DNA from 3 places in the Bradyrhizobium sp. 4 genome. Region 3 is predicted to be linked to each of the others. Evidence: predicted binding sites of a transcription regulator. Region 3 holds the regulator's gene; each other region holds the start of a gene.
The links. The regulator PhoB, encoded in region 3, activates phosphate uptake and scavenging genes when phosphate is short. The targets are predictions, from matches to a motif close to TGTCATNNANCTGTCAT.
Positions count from the first base shown of each region.

Region 1 (6,227 bases), 3.8 Mb from region 3:
GGAGAGGTCGGTGTAGATGCGCGCGGTCACCGGGTGGTAGTTGCCGGTGCCGGTGTGGACGTAGGTCGTGAGGCTGCCGCCCTCGCGGCGCACCACCATCGAGAGTTTCGCGTGCGTCTTCAGTTCGAGGAAGCCGTAGACGACCTGCACGCCGGCGCGTTCGAGGTCGCGCGCCCAGCGGATGTTGGCTTCCTCGTCGAAGCGGGCCTTCAGCTCGATCAGCGCGGTGACGGATTTGCCGGCTTCGGCGGCTTCCACGAGCGCACGCACGATCGGCGAGTTGCTGGAGGTGCGGTAGAGCGTCTGCTTGATGGCGACGACGTCGGGGTCGCGCGTGGCCTGCTGGAGAAACTGCACCACGACGTCGAAGGATTCGTAGGGGTGATGGACGACGAGGTCCTTCTGTCGGATCGCAGCGAAGATGTCGCCGCCTTGCTCGCGCACGCGCTCGGGATGGCGCGGCACATAAGGGGTGAATTCCAGGTCGGGCCGGTCGAGGCGGGTGAGCTGCGAGAGCTCGTTCATGGCGAGCACGCCGTCGACCAGGAACACCTCGTCGTCGGCGGTCGACAGCGCGTGCTGCACGAAGCTGCGCAGCTGTTCCGGCATCTTGGCGTCGATCTCGAGTCGGATCACGGAGCCGCGGCGACGGCGCTTCAGCGCCGTCTCGAACAGGCGGACGAGATCCTCGGCCTCTTCCTCGATTTCGAGTTCGGAGTCGCGGAGGACGCGGAATGCGCCCTGGCCGTGCAGATTGTAGCCGGGGAACAGGCGGTTGATGAACAGAGCGGTGGCCTGCTCCAGGGAGATCAGCCGGACGACCTTGCCCTCGGCCGGCAGGCGGATGAAGCGGTCGATCTTGCCGGGCATGCGGATCAACGCGTTCATCTGCTTGCCGTCGGCGGCGCGCGTGAGCTGGAGCGCGATGGTGAAGCCGAGGCTCGGAATGAACGGGAAGGGGTGGGCCGGGTCGATCGCGAGCGGCGTCAGCAGCGGGAACACGTTGCTGAGGAAGTAGTCCTCGATCCAGGTTCGTTCCGCCTTGGTGACCTCCTTGCCCTCGACCAGCACGATGCCCTCGCCGGCAAGCGTGCCGCGCAGGTCGCGCCAGATCGCCTGCTGGTCGGACGCAAGCTGCGAGACGGTCCGGTTGATGAGCGCGAGCTGCTCGGACGGGGTCAGACCGTCGGGGCTGCGCTCGGCAATGCCCTCGCGCACCTGGGCCTTGATGCCGGCGACGCGGACCATGAAGAACTCGTCGAGGTTATTCGCTGAAATCGACAGGAATCGCACCCGCTCCAGCATGGGGTGGCTGGGATTGACCGATTCCTCCAGGACGCGGCGGTTGAAGTGCAGCCAAGAGAGCTCGCGATTGATGAACCGCTCGGGGCTCGATGCGATCGCCGGCGGGCCTTCGGCTTCCGGGGCTTTTTCTTTAACTTCAACAGCTTGCGCAGAGTCCATCAGAAGTCGATCCATCCAGTTCGCCCCAATTTGCGACTTACGCGCAAAATCCGCGGGAGCATGTGTTAGAGCGATGACGTTTCGATGACATTGATGTTCCGCCGCCCGGCCGCGTCAAGCCGCCTTGGTCAGACATCCCGGAGCAGCTCGGCTGCCAGGGCCCGGGTGACGGGACGGCCAAGGCGCAGGGCCTCGGTGTCCAGCAGGTCGACAGCCCGTCGGGCGGCGGCCGAGGACCGCTCCAGGCGAGTGGCGAGGTAGCCGACCACGCTCTCGTCCACCGCGAGCTGGCGGTCGGCGCAGAATTTGACGATCAGGCCGCGGAAGAGCTGGTCGTCAGGCGGCAGCAGCGAGATAACAGGGACGGCGCGGAGCCGCGAGCGCAGGTCGGCAAGCTCGATCTCAAGAGAAGCGGGCGCCTCGCGTCCGGTGAAGAGGACGTAGGCGCCGTCCTCGCGCGCCAGATTCATCAGATGGAACAGGGCGCGCTCGTCGAATTCCCTGGCCTTGGGGTCCTCGACCACCAGCGCGCCGGTGGCGAGCGCGGCCGGGACGGCTTCGGCGGTCAGCCCATTGGCCGTGGTCGAGCGGGCGCCTGAAGCCTCGGCCCAGATCGCGGCGAGATGGCTCTTGCCGCTTCCTTCCGGGCCGGCCAGCCACATGATCCGGTTCGGCCATTCCGGCCAGGCGTCGATGAGGGCAAGACCGGCGGCATTAACGGGGCCTTCGAGGAAATTGTCCCGGCTCAGGCTCTCCGCATGCGGAAGCGAAAACGCCAATTGTCGGGGATGAACGCGGCCTGGCACGCTTGCTTTGCTCCATGCCGGCGTGCCGGCTTCGTTTGACGAGATGCGACTTCATCGAGCGGGAGTTGGCCTTTTACGGGGCCGCTTCCCAACTCACTTGGCCTCGATCGTGCTCATGTGCCGCAACCACTCAACGAGATAGAGCGACACGGAGGAGAGCGTGAAGACCGTTACGAGGCCCATCAGGATGATATCATAAGGACCGGCTTTGAAGCCGAAGGCGAGGGCGGCCAGCACCAGCGCTGCGAACGCCACCTGGGCCACAGTGTTTAGCTTGGATACCTTCGAAGGCTTCATCTCCACAGGGCGGTCGAACAGCCACGATATGATCACGGCGGCGACGATCATGATGTCGCGCGAGACCACTAGGATGACGATCCAGCGCGGAATCGCGCCCCAGATGCCCAAGGCCATGTAGATCGAGACCAGCAGCGCCTTGTCGGCGAGCGGGTCGAGCAAGGCGCCGAGCTCGCTCGTCATGTTGAAGCGCTTGGCAAGGAAGCCGTCGACCGCGTCGCTGATGCCGGCGATCAGGAAGACGGCGAACGCCACCTCCATTTGGCTCGACACGATGGCCCAGACGATGATCGGGACCAGCATGATGCGGCCCAAAGTAATGATGTTCGGTATACTCACACGGCGCTTCCCGGCACCCGGCCTGACCTCGAATTCGGCCCTTTGGAGGCTGAACCGGTTGATATCTCTACATAGTATACGGAGACGCGCCATGCGAGCCATTGCGCGTCCCCGGAATTCGACGTAACCAGCCGCAAACCCACTGGAAATCGGGCATGACCGACCGGAAAAACGGCCTCACTTACGCTGATTCAGGCGTCGATATCGACGCGGGCAACCGCCTGGTCGACCTGATCAAGCCAATGGTGCGCGCAACCGCGCGGGCCGGCGCCGACGCCGAAATCGGCGGATTCGGCGGCCTGTTCGACCTCAAGGCGGCCGGTTTCAAGGATCCCATCCTGGTGGCCGCGACCGATGGCGTTGGCACCAAGGTCAAGATCGCGATCGAGACCGGCCTGCATGGCGGGATCGGCATCGACCTCGTCGCCATGAGTGTCAACGACCTCGTGGTGCAGGGCGCCGAGCCGCTGTTCTTCCTGGACTATTTTGCCTGCGGCAAGCTCGATCCGGAGGCGACCGCATCGATCGTCGCCGGTGTCGCCGAAGGCTGCCGCGAATCCGGCTGCGCCCTGATCGGCGGCGAGACGGCCGAGATGCCCGGCCTCTACAAGGACGGCGACTACGACCTCGGCGGCTTTGCCGTCGGCGCCGCGGAGCGGGGCACGCTCTTGCCGCGCAAGGACATCGCCGCCGGCGATGCCGTGATCGGGCTCGCCTCGTCGGGTGTGCACTCCAACGGTTTCTCGCTGGTGCGGAAGATCGTGGAACAATCCGGCCTCGGCTTCGGGGCGCAGGCGCCGTTTGCGCCTGTCATGACGCTCGGCGGCGCGCTGCTGACGCCGACGCGGCTCTATGTCAAATCCTGCCTGCGCGCGATTCGCGAGACCGGCGCGGTGAAGGGGCTTGCCCACATCACCGGCGGCGGCTTCACCGACAACATTCCGCGCGTGCTGCCGAACCATCTCGGTGTCGGTATCGATCTGGCGCGCCTGCCGGTGCTGCCGGTGTTCAAATGGCTGGCAGCCCAAGCCGGCATCGCCGAGCTCGAAATGCTGCGGACCTTCAATTGCGGGATCGGCATGATCGCGATCGTCGAGCCGGACAAGGTCGACGAGGTCGTGGAGGTCTTCACTGACGCCGGTGAGACCGTCGCACAGCTCGGTACCGTGATCCCGGCTGAGGGCGAGCACCGCGTCATCTATAACGGCCACCTCGATCTGGCGCTTTGATGAAACGCCGCGTCGCCATCCTGATCTCCGGTCGCGGCTCCAACATGTCCGCGCTGATCGGGGCCGCTGCTGCTGCGGATTTCCCGGCGGAAATTTCGCTCGTCATCTCGAACAAGGCCGACGCGCAGGGGCTGGAAAGGGCCAAAGCGAGCGGCGTGAAGACGCTGGTGATCGAAAGCAAGCCGTTCGGCAAGGACCGCGCCGGCTTCGAGAAGTTGCTGCAATCAGCGCTCGATCAGCACGGCATCCAGCTGATCTGTCTCGGCGGTTTCATGCGGCTGTTCACGGCCGAATTCACCAAGGCCTGGTACGGGCGGATGCTCAACATCCATCCCTCGCTGCTGCCGTCGTTCCCCGGTCTCGACCCACACGGCCAAGCCTTGCGCGCCGGCGTCAAGCTGTCCGGCGCAACGGTGCACTTCGTGATCCCCGAGACCGACGCCGGCCCAATCGTGATGCAGGGCGCGGTTCCCGTCAGCGACCACGACACGGCGAACACGCTGTCGGAGCGTATCCTCGAAGTCGAGCACCGCATCTATCCCGCAGCGCTGAGCCTGCTCGCGACCGGCAAGGTCCGGATCGAGGGCGATGTGTGCAAGACCGCGGGCAGCGGGCCGTCGGAGAATTTTCTGGTTGCGCCGTTGGTGCGGTGAAGCGCCGTCGCACTGCGAAATACTTCGTCATCACCAACAAAAACCCCCGGCAGAGCCGGGGGCAACGTCATGATCCCTCGCGCAGACCGCGAGAGAAGTCAGGAGACCTTGAGGTTCTCCGCGGATGCCTTGCCGCGGTTCTCCACGAGGTCGTATTCAACCACCTGGTTTTCATTGAGGGTGGAGAGTCCGGCGCGCTCGACGGCGGAGATGTGGACGAAGACGTCCTTGTCACTGCCGTTCGGCTTGATGAACCCATATCCCTTGGTCGGGTTGAACCATTTGACGGTGCCCTTTTGCGGCATCCTCAGTCTCCTCCGCTAGATACAAAAACGACGCGGCCGCTTTTCGCGTGCCACGCCACAAACGGGCTTCCGGTAGTCTGTTCGAGTCTTGAGTCTCAATGTCGCGAAACGCACAGTCGAGCGGCCAATTCCGATTGTGTCCGATATTGCAACATGAAAATCGCCCGTTAGCAAGCCGCGCGCGAATTTCAAGTCCGGGCCGAGTGCCGTCATCTGCAATTTACGACCTGTGGCCGGGGAACCACAATCGAGGGCAATCGCCTTGGCGATGAGGTCTGGACCGATTGACCCTCGGGGGCAGTTCAGCACAAATCGTCACGTGCAGTGTGGCGCGTGTTGCATTTTTGCGCGCCGCCATTTTGCTTTGGGATTCATCGTCATGCGCTGCACATTGCAGCTTTCCGGGACGCGGCGGGTGATTGGCGGAGACCGGGTTCGTCGGACGGCGGCCAAAGTCGCGAGTGCCATCGTGCTTGGCTTGGTGACGACGGCTGCTCCCGTTCTCGCTCAGGTCGCCCCGCCACTGCCACCGCCACCGCCTCCCACGCCGTCGGCCACTTCCACCAATTACGACCAATCGGCCGGCAACAGCGCGCTCAATCTCGGGTCGAACTTCCTGGAGCGGCTCGGCAACCAGGCATCTGGCGGCGTCAACCGGGCGTTCCGAACCAATCCCGGCGGCGGCGGCGCATCGGCCAGCGCGGAAGATCCGCGCTACCGCACCTGGTTCGAGGGCTACGGCATCTCGGTCCGGACCGATGCGCAAGGAGACTTTGTCGGCGACAAGCGGAAGACCTTTGGCGGTGTCGCGGGCTTTGGCGCGCGGCTCGCACCGGGCGTCAATCTCGGCTTCTCCGTCGACCAGAGCCACACCGACATCGACGTTCCGCTCGCGCTCCAGTCCGCGACGCTGGACCTGACTCAACTCGGCTTCAGTGGCTCCGTCGACAAGGGCCCCTGGACCTGGGCTTTCGCGCTGGTGCACGGTTTCGGCAAGGTCCGCTCCAGCCGGGATACCGGCCTCGGCCTTGCGACCGCGGGTTATCGCGCCGCAGTCGACGGCGCGTTGACCGAGATCAGCTATTACTGGACCAAGGACCAGATGCGCATCGTGCCCAAGGGCGCACTGGAATA
Region 1 covers NZ_CP064686.1:3,502,868-3,509,094, forward strand. Annotated here, with positions in the region: gene IVB45_RS16070 (RNA degradosome polyphosphate kinase) at 1-1,464, opposite strand, end outside; gene IVB45_RS16075 (DnaA/Hda family protein) at 1,593-2,270, opposite strand; gene IVB45_RS16080 (CDP-alcohol phosphatidyltransferase family protein) at 2,364-2,906, opposite strand; gene purM (phosphoribosylformylglycinamidine cyclo-ligase) at 3,062-4,135, shown strand; gene purN (phosphoribosylglycinamide formyltransferase) at 4,135-4,788, shown strand; gene IVB45_RS16095 (cold-shock protein) at 4,887-5,093, opposite strand; gene IVB45_RS16100 (autotransporter outer membrane beta-barrel domain-containing protein) at 5,473-6,227, shown strand, end outside.
Region 1: the regulator PhoB is predicted to act here: its motif matches at 1,538-1,554, upstream of IVB45_RS16070 (RNA degradosome polyphosphate kinase).

Region 2 (6,227 bases), 2.0 Mb from region 3:
AAGGGTGGCACGAGCATCGATACGAAGCCCGTCAAGGTTCAGACGCAGAACAACCCGATCCGCATCGACAACGGCGCGAAGATCAACAACAACCCCGTGAACAAGGTGCAGGTGCAGAACAACACCCGCCCGCAGTTCAACACGACCAACCGGATCGTCAATAATAGCGGCAGCAACAACTTCCGGCAGTCGATGAACCAGAGCCCGGGCGGTAACGGCGGCAACAACCACCGCGGCTTCATGCACTGATCGCGGTCGGCCACACAACAAAGGGGCAGAGCGATGACGCTCTGCCCTTCTTCATGTCAGAAGATTAGACTATCAGGCCACCAGCTCCGCAAACAGATCGGCGTCGACATTGCCGCCGGAGAGCACGATGACGACGTTCTTGCCGGCAACATCGAGTCGCCCCGCAAGCAGCGCGGCCAGGCCGACCGCTCCGCCCGGCTCCACCACGAGCTTCAGCTCGCGATAGGCAAACGCGACGGCCGCGCCGACTTCCTTGTCCGAGGCGGTGACGCCGCGCGCGAGCAGCTTGCTGTTGATCGCGAACGTCATCTCGCCGGGGATCAGGGCCATCAGCGCATCGCAGATAGTGCGGCCTGCCGGCCCGTGCGGCTCGCGATGACCTGCGGTCAGCGACAGGCCGTGATCGTCGAAAGCCTCGGGTTCGGCGACGACGATTTGCGCCAGCGGATAGCGCGCCTTCACGGCCGTCGCGACGCCCGCGATCAGACCACCGCCGGAGGCCGGCGCCACCACGATGTCAGGGGCGAGACCAAGTGCCGCCATGTCCTCGGCGATCTCGCGGCCGGCGGTGCCTTGGCCGGCGATCACGAAGGGATCGTCATAGGGCCTGACCAGCGTTGCGCCGCGCTTCTCGGCGATGCCGCGCGAGATCGCCTCGCGGTCGTCGCGGTCGCGGTCGTACAGCACGACCTCGGCACCGTAGGATTTGGTGCGCTCGCGCTTCGACAACGGCGCATCCGCGGGCATCACGATGGTCGCCTGCATGTCGAGGATCTTGGCCGCCGCCGCCACGCCCTGGGCGTGATTGCCGGAGGAGAACGCCACCACGCCGCCGGCGCGCTTGTGCTGCGGGATCGAGGCGACCTTGTTGAAGGCACCGCGGAACTTGAACGAGCCGGTGCGCTGGAGCATCTCCGGCTTGAGATAGACCTTTGCGCCGACGCGTTCGTTGAGCACGGGAAAGGACAACAGCGGCGTGCGGACGGCGAAGGGTGCGATCACGCGCGCTGCGGCATCGATATCGGCAGGGCCGATCGGGAGGAGCTGTTCTGTCATGCCTGATGTTATCGCGGCGGATGAGGCGCGGGCAAGGCATCTCCGCGCGAGCATTCTGGCTCTCAGGCGACGAATCGCGCCGGCTCCGCCCCGTTCCGGCCCGGCAGCACCGCGCCGACCGCCAAAATGCTGTCGATAAAAGCCCGGGCCGAGGCCTCCCAGGTGTAGTTGGCGGCGAATTCGACGCAATCCTGCCGGGAGATGTCCAGCGCGGCGATGCAGGCGCTGCGCAGATCGTGATCGAGCGCGCCGACCGGCGCATCGCCGATCACGTCGCGGGGCCCCTTCACCGGAAACGCCGCGACCGGCAGGCCGCTCGCCAGCGCCTCGAGCAGGACCAGGCCGAAGGTGTCGGTTTTGCTCGGAAACACGAAGACATCGGCGGCAGCGTAAATGTCCGCCAGCTCCTCGCCGTGCTTTTCGCCGAGGAAGATCGCGTCCGGATAGGCCTGCTCCAGCGCGACACGCGCCGGACCGTCGCCGACGATCACCTTGGTGCCGGGCAGGTCGAGGTCGAGGAAGGCCTCGAGATTCTTCTCCACCGCGACCCGGCCGACCGAGAGGAACACCGGCGTCGGCAGGCAGAGATCAATCGCGCGGGGATGGAACAAATGGGTGTCGACGCCGCGAGGCCACAGCACGACATTGTCGAAGCCGCGCTCGGTCAGCTCGCAGGCAAGCGCCGGCGTTGCCGCCATCACGGCGCGGCTGGGGCTGTGGAATCGGCGCAGCGCCCGCCAGATCAGCGAGCCCGGCACCGGCACGCGGGCGCGGACATATTCGGGAAAGCGGGTGTGGAAGCTGGTCGTGAAGGGCAGCTTGCGCTGGCGGCAATAGCGGCGGACCATCAGGCCGATCGGCCCCTCCGTCGCGATGTGGATGCTGTCGGGGTGCGCCTCTTCGATCAGCTTCGCGATTCTGCCCGGCCGCGGCATGGCCAGCCGCACGTCACGATAGCTCGGCATCGCAAAGGTGCGGAACGATTGCGGCGTGAGGAACGAGAATTCGACGTCGAGGCTTTTGGCACCGTCAGCAAGTTTGGTCAGCGTCCGAACCACACCGTTGACTTGCGGGTGCCAGGCGTCGGTCGCGACCAGGATGCGCATCAGGCTGCCTTTGTCATGCAGCTCTGGCTGCAACCTGCGGGACCTGCGCCGGCTTCTCGGCCTGGTCCGCCCAGGTGATGATCTCGAAACGGCCGTCGTCGTGCTCGACCAGCGCCGTGCAGCTCTCGACCCAGTCGCCGCAATTCATGTAGCGGATGCCGCCCTCGTCGCGGATCACCGCGTAATGGATGTGGCCGCAGATCACGCCGTCGGCGTCGTGGCGCCGCGCCTCGGCGGCGAGCGCCTGCTCGAATGCGCCGATATAGTTGACGGCGTTCTTGACCTTCTGCTTGGCCCATTGCGACAGCGACCAATAGGGCACCTTGAACATGCGCCGGAAGAAGTTGACGAAGCGATTGAGCTGGATCGCGAAGTCGTAGGCCTTGTCGCCGAGATGGGCGAGCCAGCGTGCGTTCTGCACCACGAGGTCGAAGATGTCGCCGTGGATGACGAGATAGCGCTTGCCGTCCGCGCCGGTGTGGACGGTGTTCTCGACCACGTCGATGCCGCCGAAATGCGTGCCGTAATAATTGCGCAGGAACTCGTCGTGATTGCCGGGGATGTAGATGACCTTGGCGCCCTTGCGCGCCTTGCGCAAAAGCTTCTGGACGAGGTCGTTATGCGATTGCGGCCAATGCCAGCTCGATTTCAGCGCCCAGCCATCGACGATATCGCCGACGAGATAGATCGTGTCGGCATCATGGAAACGCAGGAAGTCGAGCAGAAGGTCGGCTTGTGAACCGCGGGCTCCGAGATGAACGTCGGAGATGAACAACGTGCGAAAGCGCCGCTCTGGGCTCTCGTCACTCACATCGTAACTTCCCATGCGCCAGCCTGTAACAATGTCCCGTGACAGGGGGATGACCAATTGAACCTTTGAGGCACCTTCGGATACGAATCGCGCTTGCCTCGCCCACCCCGCGAATATCAGTCGCATGCGACAATCAGGCGACATGGCGTCGCAGCGGCCTCCGCAAGAACCCGGAGCTGCGGCGCGCTCGCGACCGGCGTCAGTAGAATTTGTGGAAATGATGGATCGGGCCGTGGCCGTGGCCGACGCTGAAGCGGTCGGCGGCCGCGATCGCCGCGCTGATCCAGGCCTTGGCGTTGCGCACGGCGCGCTCAAGATCCTCGCCCCTGGCGAGCCCGGCGGCGACCGCCGAGGACAGCGAGCAGCCGGTGCCATGGGTGTTGCGAGTGGCAACGCGCGGCGCGGCCAGCGCGATCGTGGTGCTGGCATCGACGAGATAGTCGATGCTCTCGGCGCCCTCGCCGTGCCCGCCCTTGATCAGGACCGCCCTGCAGCCGAGCGCCAGCAGCCGGCGCCCCTGGCTCTCGATTTCGGCCTCGCTGGCCGCGACCGGTTCGCCGAGCAGAGCCGCGGCCTCGGGCAGATTGGGTGTGATCACCGAGGCCAGCGGCATCAGCTTGATGCGCAGGGCGTCGACCGCTTCGGAGGCGAGCAGGCGATCACCCGATGTCGCCACCATCACGGGATCGAGCACGATATGCCTGGGCGCCCAGCGCGACAGCGCGGCCGCGATCGCATCGATGCTGGCGGCTTGCGCCACCATGCCGATTTTGACCGCGCCGACATCGAGATCGGAAAACACCGCGTCGATCTGCGCGGTGACGAATTCGGCGGGCACCGCGTGAATGCCGGTGACGCCGCGGGTGTTCTGCGCGGTCAGCGCCGTGATGGCGGACGCGCCAAAAACGCCCAGCGCGGCAAAGGTCTTCAGGTCGGCCTGGATGCCGGCGCCGCCGCTCGAATCGGAGCCGGCAATGGTCAGCGCTACGGGCGTCGTCATAGGGCGATTTCCAGCGTTTTCGAAGCCATGGCCCGTCCTAGCGCGCCTCTCCCAGTCCAGCAAGTTCGCTTGCTAAATCCGGCCGGGTTTGGCCTATTAGCCGCCAGATATGCTTTCGGAGTGACCGCGATGGTTCCCTTTTTCGTCCAGATCAAATGCAAGCTCGGCCAATCCTATGTGGTCGCCAATGCGCTTGCCGAAGCCGAGATCGCCTCCGAGATCTATTCCACGGCCGGTCAATACGATCTGCTGGTGAAATTCTACGTCGACAACGACACCGATATCGGCCACTTCGTCAACGAGAAGGTGCAGGTGCTGCCCGGGATCCAGGACACCCTCACCATCATCACCTTCAAGGCGTTTGGCGCGAGTTGACCGTCGAGAAAACGGCGGCCCTGATCAGGCGCCGCCCTCCTTGCGCTTGGGGCGCGGCGGACCGTCCACCGGCGGCAGCGATTTGAGATAGTCCGCCATCGCCGCGAGATCGTCGTCCGGCAATTGCGAGGTGTTCTTGATCACCCGCGTCATCGCGCCCCCGACGCTGTCGCCGTCGGGCAATTCGCCGGTCTTCAGGAAATAGGCAATATCCTTCGCGCTCCACTCGCCGAGGCGCTTCTGGGTGATGTTGGGCACCCATCCCTCGCCTTCCGGATTGGGCCCACCGGCGAAGCGTTGTCCGGCGATGATGCCGCCAAGCGCGTTGCGTGGGCTGTGGCACTCCGCGCAATGGCCAAAGCTGTTGACGAGATAGGCGCCGCGATTCCACTGCGGCGACTTCGCGCTGTCGGCGACGAAGGGCTTGCCGTCCAGAAATAAGAATTTCCAGATGCCGACGTTGCGCCTTATATTGAACGGAAGGCGCACGTCGTGATCGCGCACCTTGCCTGCAACGGCCGGCAGCGTTTTCAGGTACGCAAAGAGATCGAGCACGTCCTCGCGCCTGGCATGCTGATAGGACGTGTAGGGAAAGGCCGGAAAGTAATGCTGCCCGTCCGGGGAGACCCCGTGCATCACAGCATTGACGAATTCGGCCTCGCTCCATTTGCCGATGCCGTCGGTCGGGTCGGACGAGATGTTCGGCGCATAGAACGTTCCGAACGGCGACTTGATCGCAACGCCGCCGCCGAGCCTGAGACGATCGGGCTGGTCGGGGACGGCATGGCATGAGGCGCAGCCGCCGGCGTTAAATATCACCTGGCCATTGGCAAGATCAGGGGCGCGGGCGGGCGCGGTGCCGGCGGCCGCCACCACCGGCGCGCTGAGCCACCAATAGACGCCGGCTGCGGCGAGTGCGGCGAGCAGCGCCACGGAGGTTGTTCGTCGCAACATGCGGTCCTTTCGTCGTCGCGGCGAAGCTTATGACCGATGCCCTCGCGGCTCCAGCCACGAAGAATTTAGCCCACCGCGGCCTGGAACGGGAATAAACTGAAATGCCGGCTGTTGGAAGTTTGCAGCCCAAACGGGTTCAGCAGGGAGAAAAATCATGAACAAGATCGTCATTGCCATGTCAGTGCTTGGCGCCGTTGCTTTTGCGGGTTCGGCCAGCGCCGAAAAGCTGAAAGCAACGCTCGACGCCAAGTCCGAGGTCCCCGCAACGACCAGCAGCGGCACTGGAACGGCCGATCTGGATTACGACGCCGCCAGCAAGAAGCTGTCCTGGAAGGTCACCTATTCCGGCCTGTCCGGCCCAGCCACCGCCGCGCATTTCCACGGACCCGCCGAGGCCGGCAAGAACGCCGGCGTCGCGGTCGCGATTCCCAATGCGACGTCCAGCCCGGTCGAGGGCTCGGCGACATTGACCGACGCGCAGGCCGCCGATCTGCTCGGCGGCAAGCTCTACGTCAACATCCACACCGCGGCCAATCCGGGCGGCGAGATCCGCGGTCAGGTGACGAAGTAAACTTCGCACAGACCAGCAAAAAAGGGCGGCTGCCATCGCAGCCGCCCTTTTCGATTCCCGTAGCGCTGGCGCGGGCGTCACACCTCAGGTTCGGCCGCGTTCAGC
Region 2 covers NZ_CP064686.1:5,275,159-5,281,385, forward strand. Annotated here, with positions in the region: gene IVB45_RS25145 (caspase family protein) at 1-249, shown strand, start outside; gene IVB45_RS25150 (threonine/serine dehydratase) at 322-1,305, opposite strand; gene IVB45_RS25155 (glycosyltransferase family 1 protein) at 1,368-2,411, opposite strand; gene IVB45_RS25160 (UDP-2,3-diacylglucosamine diphosphatase) at 2,425-3,237, opposite strand; gene thiD (bifunctional hydroxymethylpyrimidine kinase/phosphomethylpyrimidine kinase) at 3,422-4,222, opposite strand; gene IVB45_RS25170 (Lrp/AsnC family transcriptional regulator) at 4,352-4,597, shown strand; gene IVB45_RS25175 (cytochrome c) at 4,622-5,551, opposite strand; gene IVB45_RS25180 (CHRD domain-containing protein) at 5,706-6,122, shown strand; gene IVB45_RS25185 (cystathionine gamma-synthase family protein) at 6,200-6,227, opposite strand, start outside.
Region 2: the regulator PhoB is predicted to act here: its motif matches at 3,261-3,277, upstream of IVB45_RS25160 (UDP-2,3-diacylglucosamine diphosphatase).

Region 3 (6,227 bases):
GCCAACCGTGTCACGGCGTTCATCGGTCCGTCAGGCTGCGGCAAGTCGACCCTGCTGCGCATCTTCAACCGGATGTACGACCTCTATCCCGGTCAGCGCGCCACCGGTCAGCTCATGCTCGACCAGACCAACATCCTCGACGGCAAGCTGGACCTCAATCTGCTGCGCGCCCGCGTCGGCATGGTGTTCCAGAAACCCACGCCGTTCCCGATGACGATCTACGAGAACATCGCGTTCGGCATCCGTCTTTATGAGAAGATATCGAAGTCCGAAATGGACGGGCGCGTCGAGAAGGCGCTGCGCGGCGGCGCGCTGTGGAACGAGGTCAAGGACAAGCTCAACGCCTCCGGCCTGTCGCTCTCCGGCGGCCAGCAGCAGCGCCTCTGCATCGCCCGCACCGTCGCGGTGCGGCCCGAGGTGATCCTGTTCGACGAACCCTGTTCGGCGCTCGACCCGATCTCGACCGCCAAGGTCGAGGAGCTGATCCAGGAGCTGTCCGAGGATTACACGATCGCGATCGTCACCCACAACATGCAGCAGGCGGCGCGCGTCTCCGACAAGACCGCCTTCATGTATCTCGGCGAGTTGATCGAGTTCGACGACACCAGCAAGATCTTCACGTCGCCGTCCGACCGGCGCACGCAGGATTACATCACCGGCCGGTTCGGCTAGGAGACGCGACATGGGTTCTGAACATACCGCAAAGGCCTTCGACACCGACCTCCAGGAACTCACTCGCCTGGTCGCCGAGATGGGTGGCATCGCCGAACGCATGATCGTAGAGTCCGTCGACGCATTGATCCGCCGCGACGTCCCGCTCGGCCAGCGCGTCGTCGCCATCGACACCGAGCTCGACGCGCTGCAGAAGCGCATCGAGGAACGCGCGGTGCTCACCATCGCCCGGCGCCAGCCAATGGCGGTCGATCTGCGCGAGATCGTCGGCGCCATGCGCGTCGCGACCGATCTCGAGCGCATCGGCGACCTCGCCAAGAACATGGGCAAGCGCGTCGCGGCGCTGGAGACGGACTTCCATCCGCTCAAGCTGTTCCGCGGCCTCGAGCACATGACCGACCTCGTGCAGCAGCAGGTCAAGTCGGTGCTGGACGCTTATGCCGCGCATGATTTGCCGGCGGCGATGGCGGTGTGGAAGGGTGACGAGGAAGTCGACGCCATCTGCACCTCGCTGTTCCGCGAGCTCCTCACCTACATGATGGAGGATCCGCGCAACATCTCGTTCTGTATTCACCTGATGTTCTGCGCCAAGAACATCGAGCGGATCGGCGACCACGCCACCAACATCGCCGAGACCGTGTTCTACATGATCGAGGGTCAGGCGATCACCGACAAGCGACCGAAGGGCGACATGACGACCTTCGCCAACACGGTACCGAACACCTGAAGACTTAAGGGAGCGACGACCCGATGGGCGCACGCATTATGGTGGTTGAGGACGAGGAAGCCCTGACCGAGCTTCTCCGCTACAACCTCGAAGGCGACGGCTATGACGTCGAGACGGTGATGCGCGGCGACGACGCCGACACCCGCCTCAAGGAGCACATCCCCGATCTGATCGTGCTCGACTGGATGCTGCCGGGCCTGTCAGGCATCGAATTATGCCGGCGGCTTCGCACCCGTCCCGAGACCAAGCAGCTCCCGATCATCATGCTCACCGCGCGCGGCGAGGAGAGCGAGCGGGTGCGGGGTCTTGCGACCGGCGCCGACGATTACATCGTCAAGCCGTTCTCGGTGCCGGAGCTGCTGGCGCGCGTGAAAGGCCTGCTGCGGCGCGCAAGCCCCGAGCGGCTCGCCACCGTCCTTGCTTTTGGCGACATCGAACTCGACCGCGACAAGCGCCGCGTGGCGCGCTCGGGCCGGCCGATCGATCTCGGTCCGACCGAATATCGCCTGCTGGAGTTCTTCCTGGAGCACCCGGGACGGGTGTTCTCGCGCGAGCAACTGCTCGACAGCGTCTGGGGCCGCGACATCTATATCGACGAGCGCACCGTCGACGTGCATATCGGCCGCCTGCGCAAGCTGCTCAATCTCGGCCGCGAGCAGGACCCGATCCGCACCGTCCGCGGGGCCGGTTACGCGCTGGATGATCGGTTTGCGAAGGCGGAGCAGGTGTAGGGTTGCAGCTTTGTTTCTTGGCAAGCTGTCCCCGAATTCTTCGACGTCGTCCCGGACAAGCGAGCGAAGCGAGCGCTGATCCGCGACCCATAACCACCGAACGTGGTTTGGCGAAGACTCGGAGTGACCTCTTTCGCGCAACAACCGCGCGCTCCGAGTATGGGTCCCGGCCCCCGTGCGCAATTGCGCACTAGGCCGGGACGACACGGAAATTGAACCTTCTTCGCGCGACGACTTGCCGTAATTACCGCGGGCCCGGCTTCACCGGTGCGCGGCGCCGATCCGACGCCGGCTGGTACGCGACGCGCGAGTGCTGGGCGCAATAGGGCAGGCCGGACAGCGCCCGTCCACCGCAGAAGAAGAAGTCCGGGCTCGAGGGATCGCCGACCGGCCAGTGGCAGGTCGCCTCGTTCAATTCCAGCAGCGACAGCCGCTGGCTCATCGGCACCACGTTGTCATAGGTGACCGGATCCGGCTCAGCCTCGACCTCGAAGGCCTGCGCCAGCGCGGTGTTGCCGCGCGAGATCGGGCGGCTCACCCGCATCATGTGCTGCGCGGGGCGCGCCTTGCGCGGCCGCGGCGCTGCCGATGAAGGGCTCTTGGCGCGGCCCGAAAGGCCGAGCCTGTGCACTTTGCCGATCACGGCATTGCGGGTCACATTGCCGAGCTCCGCCGCGATCTGGCTGGCCGAAAGTCCGGCCTCCCAGAGCTTTTTCAGCTGCTCGACGCGATCATCGGACCAGGTCAAAACCGTCATTGCACCCTTTCCCTCGCTGCGCGCCCGCCATCCTGGGGCCTCGCAGCGAATGCCTAAGCCTTCAAAAACCCGTGCCGCCAGAATCCCTTAAGGCTCGCCGGGCGCGTCTTGAACGCCCGAACGTTTACGCCGGTACATAAGGACTTAAAGATCAGAACCACTGCACGAGATGTCGTATCTGACAATCCAAACGCTACAATATGGCGTGACTCCCGCGCAAGAGTCCGCCGACTCGCTTCCACATGTTCCGTGGCTAAATCCCGCAAAATCGGCACCGCAAGACTACGGATTCAGCGTTTCGCGAGGCTTTCCGGGCGGCATTGACACCCGTTTCACCAGGCCTAAGATAGTCGCACGTGCCGCCCTCAAGAGGCGGCACGTTTCGTTTTCCGGGCCGGTCGATGGTGCGTTGCGCAATGCACGCTCACACCGTCCGCAACATTCAAGTGACCGTCATGACTAACAGCGCAGCGCCGCATTTGCTCCCCGTTTTCGCCAGGTCCGACCTCGGTTTCGAGCGTGGCGAAGGCTGCTGGCTGATCGCGACCAGTGGCGAGCGCTATCTGGATTTCACCTCCGGGGTGGCGGTGAATGCGCTCGGCCATGCCCATCCGGCGCTGGTCGCGGCGTTGCAGGAGCAGGCCACGAAGCTCTGGCACATGTCGAACCTGTTCCAGAGCCCGGACGGCGAAAAGCTCGCCGCGCGCCTGTGCAATGAAAGTTTTGCGGATTTTGTGTTCTTCTGCAATTCCGGCGCCGAAGCGCTGGAATGCGTGATCAAGGTCGTGCGCCGTTATCACGCCGCGAAGGGCCATCCCGACCGTTATCGCATGATCACCTTCGAAGGCGCCTTCCATGGCCGCACGCTGGCGACACTTGCCGCGACGGGTTCGGCAAAATATCTCGAAGGTTTCGGCCCCCCGATGGAGGGCTTCGACCAGGTTGCGCATGGCGGTCTCGACGCGGTGAAAAAGGCGATCGGTCCGCAGACCGCCGGCATCCTGATCGAGCCGATCCAGGGCGAGGGCGGTGTGCGTTCGGCAACGCCCGCCTTCCTGAGGGCGTTGCGCCAGCTCTGCGACGAGAAGGGTCTGTTGCTCGCCTTCGACGAGGTGCAAACCGGCATGGGCCGCACCGGCGATCTGTTCGCGTACCGCCGCCTTGGCGTCGAACCCGACGTGATGTCGCTGGCCAAGGCGCTCGGCGGCGGTTTCCCGATCGGCGCCTGCCTTGCGACCGCGGAAGCGGCATCCGGCATGACGCCGGGCTCGCACGGCTCGACCTTCGGCGGCAATCCGCTCGCGATCTCGGCTGCGAATGCCGTGCTCGACGTCATGCTCAAGCCCGGCTTCTTCGATCACGTGCAGAGGATGTCGCTGCTGCTCAAGCAGAAGCTCGCCTCCGTGATCGACCGCCACTCTGATGTCGTCAGCGAAGTGCGCGGCGAGGGCCTCCTGATCGGCATCAAGGCCGTGGTGCCTTCGGGCGATCTCGTTGCAGCCTTGCGCGCAGAAAAGCTGCTCACCGTCGGGGCCGGCGACAATGTCGTGCGTTTCCTGCCGCCTTTGATCGTCACCGAAGCCGAGATCGAGGACAGCGTCGGGCGGCTCGAGCGCGCCTGCACGGCGTTGTCCGGCAACAAGCGGGCGGCAAGCTGATGAGCAAGTCGCCCGACAAAACACCCAAGAAAACACCGAAGCACTTCCTCGATATCAACGAGCTGCCGCTGTCGGAGCTCAAGCTCATGCTCGCCGCGTCCACCGCGATGAAGGCGAAGCAGAAGGCGCATCAGCCGGTCAGGCCGCTCGAAGGCAAGACGCTGGCGATGATCTTCGAGCGCCCCTCGACGCGGACGCGGGTGTCTTTCGATGTTGCCATGCGCCAGCTCGGCGGCGAGCCCATCATGCTCACCGGTGCCGAGATGCAGCTCGGCCGCGGCGAGACCATCGCCGACACCGCGCGGGTGCTGTCGCGCTATGTCGACGCGATCATGATCCGCATCCTCAATCACGACGCCCTTCTGGAGCTTGCGGCGAACGCCACCGTGCCCGTCATCAACGGCCTGACGCGGCGCTCGCATCCCTGCCAGGTGATGGCCGACCTCATGACCTACGAGGAACATCGCGGCCCGATCGAGGGCAAGACGGTGGCCTGGACCGGAGACGACAACAACGTGCTGGCGTCCTGGGCGCACGCCGCCGAGCGCTTCAAGTTCCAGCTCAATGTCGCGACACCTCCGGAGCTCGCCCCGAAAAAAGCCATGCGCGACTTCATCAAGGCAACCGGCGCGCCGATCATGCTCGGCACCGATGCCGAAGCCGCCGTGCGCGGCGCCGATTGTGTCGTGACCGACACCTGGGTGTCGATGGGCGACAAAGAAGGCGAGCACCGCCACAACGTGCTCAAGCCCTATCAGGTCAATGCCCAGCTGATGTCGCTGGCCAAGCCGGATGCGCTGTTCATGCACTGCCTGCCCGCCCATCGCGGCGAGGAGGTCACCGACGAGGTAATCGACGGTCCGCAATCCGTCGTGTTCGACGAGGCCGAAAACCGCCTGCACGCGCAGAAGGGCATTCTGGCCTGGTGCTTCGACGCAGTGAAGTAGATCGACGCGGCGAGCTAACTTTCCGTCGTCCCGGCGAAGGCCGGGACCCATACCGCGGAATCTCTCTTGTGGCAGATCGGCGGAGGCAACGAGTTTTCGCCAAACCAATATTCGTGGTTATGGGTCCCGGCCTTCGCCGGGACGACACCGAATTTGCCGTATCATGATCAAACCAGTGTCCAGATGAGCTGCTCCGAACCCCTTCCAATTCCGCCTTCCGACCCCAGATAAAGCGCCATGGTTTCCCAATCCCCTGACATGAAAACCGGGCCCGAAGGCCCGGTTCGCGCGCCATCCGCGGTTCCGATTGATGACGCCGTGCTGCCCTACGAGGTCGACGCGCTCGATGTGCGCGGTCGGCTGGTGCGGCTTGGTCCGGCGCTCGACGAGATCCTGACCAAGCACGATTACCCGGCGCCGGTCGGCAAGCTGCTCGGCGAGGCCATCGTGCTGACCACGCTGCTCGGCTCGGCGCTGAAGTTCGAGGGCCGCTTCATCCTCCAGGCCCAGACCGACGGTCCGGTGTCGTTTCTGGTCGTGGACTATCAGGCGCCGGATCGTCTGCGCGCCTATGCGCGCTACGACGCCGCGCGCCTCGGCGATGCAAAGGATTCCGGCGCGCTGCTGGGGCACGGTCATCTAGCCATGACCATCGACCAGGGCCCCGACATGAGCCGCTACCAGGGCCTGGTCGCGCTCGACGGCGGCAGCCTGGAAGACGCCGCTCACGAATAT
Region 3 covers NZ_CP064686.1:7,311,757-7,317,983, reverse strand. Annotated here, with positions in the region: gene pstB (phosphate ABC transporter ATP-binding protein PstB) at 1-672, shown strand, start outside; gene phoU (phosphate signaling complex protein PhoU) at 683-1,399, shown strand; gene phoB (phosphate regulon transcriptional regulator PhoB) at 1,423-2,130, shown strand; gene IVB45_RS35110 (GcrA family cell cycle regulator) at 2,375-2,887, opposite strand; gene IVB45_RS35105 (aspartate aminotransferase family protein) at 3,343-4,545, shown strand; gene argF (ornithine carbamoyltransferase) at 4,545-5,492, shown strand; gene IVB45_RS35095 (Hsp33 family molecular chaperone) at 5,730-6,227, shown strand, end outside.